2 regions of the Streptomyces sp. NPDC037271 genome follow, and region 1 is predicted to be linked to the other one. Evidence: riboswitches for the same ligand, from Rfam matches in the RefSeq annotation. Region 1 holds a riboswitch; the other holds the start of a gene.
What was found. A riboswitch is a leader RNA that binds a small molecule or an ion and turns the genes downstream of it on or off. The one in region 1 is predicted to bind cyclic di-AMP.
Positions count from the first base shown of each region.

Region 1 (3,399 bases):
CGCCAGCATCACCAGCAGCTCCCGCAGCTGCTCGTCGTCCACGCCGTAGGCGTCCAGCAGTAACCGCACGTCGGCCGGTTTCGCCCCGCTCGTCCCGGTCTCGATCCGGCTGACCTTCGACTGGTGCCAGCCCACCAGCCGGGCCGCCTCGCCGCTGGTGATACCCGCCGACGTGCGCTGGGCGCGCAGTTCCGCGCCCAGCTTCCGGCGGCGCACCACGGGGCCGTGCTGCATGGGCCACTCCTCTACTCCTTATGAGCCGCCCAAATACGCTCTGCCGTCGCAGAGTTCACCGCATCGAGCGACAGATATATGCAGATCTTGGTGGATCGCCGCCCTTACCGGGCCTGGTGGTGGCAGTCTGACGGCAAAGCACCAGTCCGGGACCGTACTCGAACCATCCGCTCCGTGTCCGGCTGCGGTCCCGTGGGAAAGGGACGACGTCGCCATGGCAGACCATCTGGAAGCATCCGTCACTCTGCCGAGCGATCCCGCCTCGGTGGCCGCCGCGCGTACCTATGTGGTCGGCACGCTGGTGGAGTGGGGCCTGCCGGCGGACACCGAGGTGTCCGAAACCGTCCGGCTCATCGTCTCCGAGCTGACCACCAACGCGGTCCAGCACACGCTCGGACAGTCACCCACCTTCACGGTGGACCTCGTGCTCGACCGCGACGAGCGACTGCGCATCGGCGTCACCGACAGCCATCCGGGGTTTCCCAAGCGTCTGCCCGCCGCCGTCCAGCAGGACAACGGCCGCGGCATGGTGATCATCCGCTGGCTGACGGCGGAGTGCGGCGGCAAGCTGAGGGTGCGGCGCACGCGCGAGGGCGGCAAGACCGTCTTCATCGAACTGCCCTGGACGCCGCCGAGCAGTCCGGTGCCGCCCGAGCCGGCCACGGCCGTGGGGCGGGTCGCGGGACGGCAGGAGCCCGAACGGTGAGGCGCCGGCGGCACTCGCCGCGAGTCTGTTCCGTGTGAGCGTCGAGGGCAGTACCGAACCGCCGCACGTGCGCGTGTGGGAGCGCGGGGCGTGCGGGGCGCGGGGCCGTCCCCGACCGGCACATCGACGGGGCGGCCGACGTCGCCAGGGCCGCCGGACCGGCGGCCTCGGCGCGTCGGGTGGGGGCAGGGCCGGTACGGGTACCGGCACAGCGCGTCGAAGCGGGGACCCGCCGAGGCCGTGGGCGGGCCGTGCCAGGAGACCCCGCCCTTCCGGGCGAGGATCGGACGTCAATTGACCCGGCCGTACCAGACGCTGCCGGTCCAGATCTTCTGCAGACGGACCACGTCCCCGGTCTTCGGGGCGTGCCAGATCCTGCCCTTCCCGGCGTAGATGCCGACGTGGTAGACGCTGCTGCCCGAGTGGAAGAAGACGAGGTCGCCGACCTTGCGGTTCTTGGCGGAAATATGACGGGTCTTGTTGTACTGCTGAGCCGCGGTGCGCGGCAGCTTCTTACCGGCCTTCTTGAACGAATACAGGGTCAGCCCGGAGCAGTCGAACCTGCGTGGTCCGACGGCGCCCCACTTGTACGGTGAACCCTTCTTGGAGGCCGCGATCTTGAGGGCCTTCGCCGCATAGGTCGCCGCGGCCGCCTCGGAGGCGGCACCGGGGACCACGACGGATCCGCCGATCGCGGCGAGGGTGAGGGCCGAGGCCGTACCGGCACGGGCCATCAGCGACGGGACACGATTGAGCGCAGACATGCGCAACCCTTCGTCAGCCGCCTGTGAAGGATGACCTGTCGGATTCGGGCTGGCGAAGTTGCCCGGCCGCACGAGTGCGGCTTCACCCCAAGGGCTGCTCGGCCCGGTTTCTCTCTCGGAGACGACCGTTCCGGCGACCCGTCGTGCTCGGGTCCTCCACTCCTGCCGATCCACTCCTGTCGACCGGTCGTCCGGGCGGCGGCAGGACTCGGCGTCCGCCCGGACCGCCCCGCCGCTGCGGCGAGGGCTTGTCGTCAGTCACGGATCTTGTCTCGCCCAGTGGGAGAATCCCAACGGAACGTGCCCTTTGTGTTGTTACACGCCACTCGCCCGTTCGGGTGGACACCTCCGCGTTCGAGTCACCGCCGGGGGTGGTGACGAGCCCGGGACCAGCGGCGGAGCGGCTCGTTCCGCCGCGTGAGCAGCAGCGGTCGCGCAACTTCGGCCGGTCGGAAATCGAGGGTGTTCCTACGCCGAAAGGGGGTACGCCGTTTGGTCCGTTTCGGCCGCCGGCGCGTCAACTGCCGGAACACGGCGGAAGGCTGACGCGCGCCGCCCGCCGTTCACCGTCCCGCACGCGCGGCGCCCGGGCCAGGGTGCCGGCGTGCACTCCGGCCCTGACGCACCGGTGCGCACGGCGGCCGGGCCGGGGCCCCGTACCGTGGCGGGGTCCGCGGCCCGGTCGTGCACGGCCGGGGATCAGGCGGCCGGGGCCGGGGCCCGGTCGGGCGCCGGTGAGGCGCCGGGTGCGCGCTGTCGCAGTGCGCCGCCGAGCAGGACCGCGCCCAGGCCCAGCAGGGACCACCACGTGAGCGTGAGCGCGGGGCCGGTGGCCGCGGCGCCCTCGAAGAAGGACACCGAGCGCAGGAGCGAGCCGCCCGCGCCCGGCGGCAGCCACTGGCCGATCGCGCCGGCCGGCCGGGGCAGCATCTCCGGCGCCGAGGACGCGCCGGAGAAGGGGTTGCCCAGCAGCATGATCACGGCCGCGCCCAGCCCGACACCCGCGCGCCCGAGCAGCGCCCCGAGCCCGGCGACGCCCGCGCCCGCGGCCAGGGCCGACAGCCCGAACACGCCGGCCACGGCCCACCAGTCACCGGTGACCACCCCGAGCCAGCTGTGCGCGACCACCGCCGCGACCGCGCCTGTCGACGCGGCGGCGCCGGTCACCGCGACGGCCGCTCGCACGCCGCGCAACCCCAGCAGGGTCACCACGGCGCCGGTCGCGATCCCGGCCAGTGCGAGCGGCAGCACGCTCGCGCCCAGGGCCGCGCCGCGCGGATCCGCCTCGGGGGCGGGCACCACATCGACCACCTGGACCGGCGTCCCCGTGGCGGAGGCCTGCCCGGTCACCGCCTGCTGCAGCAGCTGGGCCACGGAGGGGCTCGCCGCGGACGCCGTGAGCAGCTTCGTGCCCCGGTCGCCGGCGACCACCGCGCCGTACACGGTCCGGTCCTCGACGGCGTCGCGGGCCGCGGCCCCGTCGGCGTAGCGGTGGATCTCGAAGGCGTCCTCGCGCTGGGTGAGCCGCTGCTCCACCTGCGTGATCGCGGCGGGCGGTCCCGCCACGCCGAGCGGCAGATCGCGGGCGGACGTACGGGCGGCCGGCCAGGCGAAGGCGCACAGTGCCAGTGCCGCCAGTACGGGAAGCAGGACGACGACGGCGGCCACACGGCGGCCGTGAGGAGCGGAGGGGCC
Region 1 is NZ_JBVJVN010000003.1:291,111-294,509, reverse strand. It holds gene ACZ7G3_RS09115 (helix-turn-helix domain-containing protein) at 1-234, opposite strand, end outside; gene ACZ7G3_RS09110 (ATP-binding protein) at 449-940, shown strand; gene ACZ7G3_RS09105 (C40 family peptidase) at 1,231-1,704, opposite strand; cyclic di-AMP (ydaO/yuaA leader) riboswitch at 1,708-1,850, opposite strand; gene ACZ7G3_RS09100 (ABC transporter permease) at 2,404-3,399, opposite strand, start outside.

Region 2 (3,399 bases), on a different contig from region 1:
CTGGACCGCCTGGGTACGGTCGCGGGCCGCGCCGACGAACTGTGCCGGTACGCCGTCCTCTTCGGCGACCCGCAGCTCGCCCTCACCGCCGTGCAGCGAGTGCTCGAGGTGACGGCAGAGGAGGTCCAGGAGGTCGCCAAGGCACGCCTGCGTCCCGACAACCGCGCGGTGCTCGTCTACGAGCCCACGGCCCCCGCCGACGCCGACGACAACGCCGACGACAACGACGCCGACACGAACGCCACCGACGAGAACGAGGAGGCGGCCAAGTGACCGAGCTCGCCACCATGGAATTCCACCCTCAGCCGCAGGCCGGCGAGCCCAAGCCGTGGGCGTTCCCGGCCCCGGAGCGCGGCAGTCTCGACAACGGCCTGACGGTGCTGCGCTGCCACCGCCCCGGCCAGCAGGTCGTCGCTGTCGAGGTCAATCTGGACGCACCCCTGGACGCCGAACCGGCCGGCCTCGACGGCCTCGCCACGATCATGGCGCGCGCCTTCTCCGAGGGCACCGACAAGCACTCCGCCGAGGAGTTCGCCGCCGAGCTGGAGCGCTGCGGCGCCACCCTCGACGCACACGCCGACCACCCCGGCGTCCGGCTGAGCCTGGAAGTGCCCGTCTCGCGTCTCGCCAAGGCCCTCGGCCTGGTCGCCGACGCCCTCCGGGCGCCCGCGTTCGCGGACAGCGAAGTCGAGCGGCTGGTCCGCAACCGGCTCGACGAGATCCCGCACGAGCTGGCCAACCCGGCACGCCGCGCGGCCAAGGAGCTCTACAAGGAGCTGTTCCCGGCCGGGACGCGCATGTCGCGCCCGCGTCAGGGCACCGAGGAGACGGTCGCGCGCATCGACTCCGCGGCCGTACGCGCCTTCTACGAGAAGCACGTCCGGCCCGCCACGGCCACCGCGGTGGTCGTCGGCGACTTCACCGGCGTCGACCTCGACGCGCTGCTCGGTGACACGCTGGGCGCGTGGACCGGCTCCGCCGCCGAGCCGCGTCCCGTGCCGCCGGTGACCGCCGACGACAGGGGCCGGGTCGTCATCGTGAACCGCCCCGGAGCCGTCCAGACGCAGCTGCTGATCGGTCGCACCGGCTCCGACCGGCACGACCGCGTGTGGCCCGCCCAGGTGCTCGGCGCCTACTGCCTCGGCGGCACCCTCACCTCGCGCCTGGACCGCGTCCTGCGCGAGGAGAAGGGCTACACCTACGGCGTGCGGTCGTTCGCACAGGTCCTGCGTTCCGCGCCCGACGGCACGGGCGCCGCCCTGCTGGCCATCAGCGGCTCCGTCGACACCCCCAACACGGGTCCCGCGCTGGAGGACCTGTGGACGGTGCTGCGGAAGGTCGCGGAGGGCGGGCTCACCGACGCCGAGCGCGACGTCGCCGTGCAGAACCTGGTCGGTGTGGCGCCGCTGAAGTACGAGACGGCTGCGGCCGTGGCGAGCACGCTGGCCGACCAGGTCGAACAGCACCTGCCGGACGACTACCAGGCCACGCTCTACCGCCAACTCGCCGTCACGGGAACCGTGGAGGCCACGGCGGCGGTCGTGAACGCCTTCCCGGTGGACCGTCTGGTGACGGTCCTCGTCGGCGACGCGGCGCAGATCAAGGAGCCCGTCGAGGCCCTCGGCATCGGTGAAGTGACCGTCGTGGCGGCCGAGTAGCGGCACGCGCGCGGGGCGGCCCTGGTGACCACAGTGTCACCAGGGCCGCCTTTTGTCCGAATTGCGGGGCTGACTGACCGTCTGCCCTGTGGCGTGCGCTACAAAACGCCTGTTGCGTTTGAGGATTGAAGACACCCCGTTTAGCGTCGTCCGGGCTGTTCGTCAGGCAGTGCGCCGCACCCGCGGCACCGGACAGCCATCGCCGAGTCCCCGTACGGCGCGAGCCAGGGGAGCCGGGGACCCATCGCAGTCCCTGGGGTGAATCGGACGCCCGCGCGTGCAGCGAGGGGGTCCGTAGGAGACCTTCCTGCTCCGAACCCGTCAGCTAACCCGGTAGGCGAGAGGGAAGGAAAGGACCAGCCTCCACATGGCGTTCACGCGCGCCACCGGCAAGCACCGCCGACCCAGCCGGATGCACCGCACCACCGCCCACGCGGCGGGCGTCGCGGCCCTCGCCACCACCGGTGTCGTCGGCACCCTCGCCGCTCCGGCGCTCGCCGCCGAGTCCGAGGCGGAGCAGAGCGGACTCACCCCGGTCGTCACCATCGGCGACGCCGTGGCCGACGAGATCGACGCCCAGGCCACCGCGCAGAAGCGGGCCGCGCTGGACGCCGCCGCCCGTGAGGCGGCCCAGGAGGCCGCACGCGAGCGGGCCGCCGAGGCGGCCGAGGAGGCACGCGAGGCCAAGGAGCGCGCCGCGCGCGAGGCGGAGCGCGAGCGCCTCAACACCTTCGTGTCGCCGATCACCGCCTCCTACGTCTCCACCGCCTACCAGGCCGGCAGCTCCCTGTGGTCCTCGGGCAGCCACACCGGCATCGACTTCCACGCCGCGAGCGGCACCTCCGTGCACGCGGTCGGCGTCGGCACCGTCGTCGAGGCCGGCTGGGGCGGGGCGTACGGCAACCAGGTCGTGATCAGGATGCACGACGGCACGTACACGCAGTACGGCCACCTGTCCTCCATCGGCGTCTCGGTCGGCCAGGCGGTCGCCCCCGGTCAGCAGATCGGTCTCTCCGGCGCCACCGGCAACGTCACCGGAGCCCACCTGCACTTCGAAGCCCGTACGAGCCCCGAGTACGGCTCGGACATGGACCCCGTCGCCTATCTCCGCTCCCACGGTGTGAACATCTGACGGCGGACGGCACGGCACTCGAACGCCCCGGCTCCCGAGCCGGGGCGTTCGCATTTCCACGGGTGACCCAGGCGTCGCCGCTGTCCAAAAGATGACCAGGAAATCCGCCCCGCCGTCGGAATATCCGCCCGGCTGGCCTAGAGTCACTGCTCACGCGTCAATCGTCGACGTTTCACGGGGATCAAGGCGGAGGTCGGGCATGCGTATTCCGGCGCACTCGGTGTGCACGGCGATCCGGGACGACATCGTCGCCGGCGTCCACGGGCGCGGCAGTCGGCTCACCGAGGAACTGCTCGCCCGCCGTTACGGAGTCTCCCGCGTCCCGGTCCGTGAGGCCCTGCGCACGCTGGAGGCCGAGGGCTTCGTGGTGACCCGGCGGCACGCGGGCGCGTGCGTGGCGGAACCCGGCGAACAGGAGGCCGCCGACCTGTTGGAGGCCCGTACGCTCCTCGAACCCCTCGGCGCCTCCCGGGCCGCCCGGCGCCGTACCGAGGCCCACCTCAAGGTACTGCGCGGACTGGTCAGGCTGGGTCAGGAGCGGGCCAGGCAGGGCAACAGCGATGATCTGCGCTCCCTGGGCGGCTGGTTCCACGACACCCTCGCCCAGGC
Region 2 is NZ_JBVJVN010000005.1:297,747-301,145, reverse strand. It holds gene ACZ7G3_RS13000 (M16 family metallopeptidase) at 1-273, shown strand, start outside; gene ACZ7G3_RS12995 (M16 family metallopeptidase) at 270-1,658, shown strand; cyclic di-AMP (ydaO/yuaA leader) riboswitch at 1,849-2,013, shown strand; gene ACZ7G3_RS12990 (M23 family metallopeptidase) at 2,026-2,790, shown strand; gene ACZ7G3_RS12985 (GntR family transcriptional regulator) at 2,990-3,399, shown strand, end outside.
Region 2: another riboswitch for cyclic di-AMP. It lies ahead of ACZ7G3_RS12990 (M23 family metallopeptidase); the one in region 1 lies ahead of ACZ7G3_RS09105 (C40 family peptidase).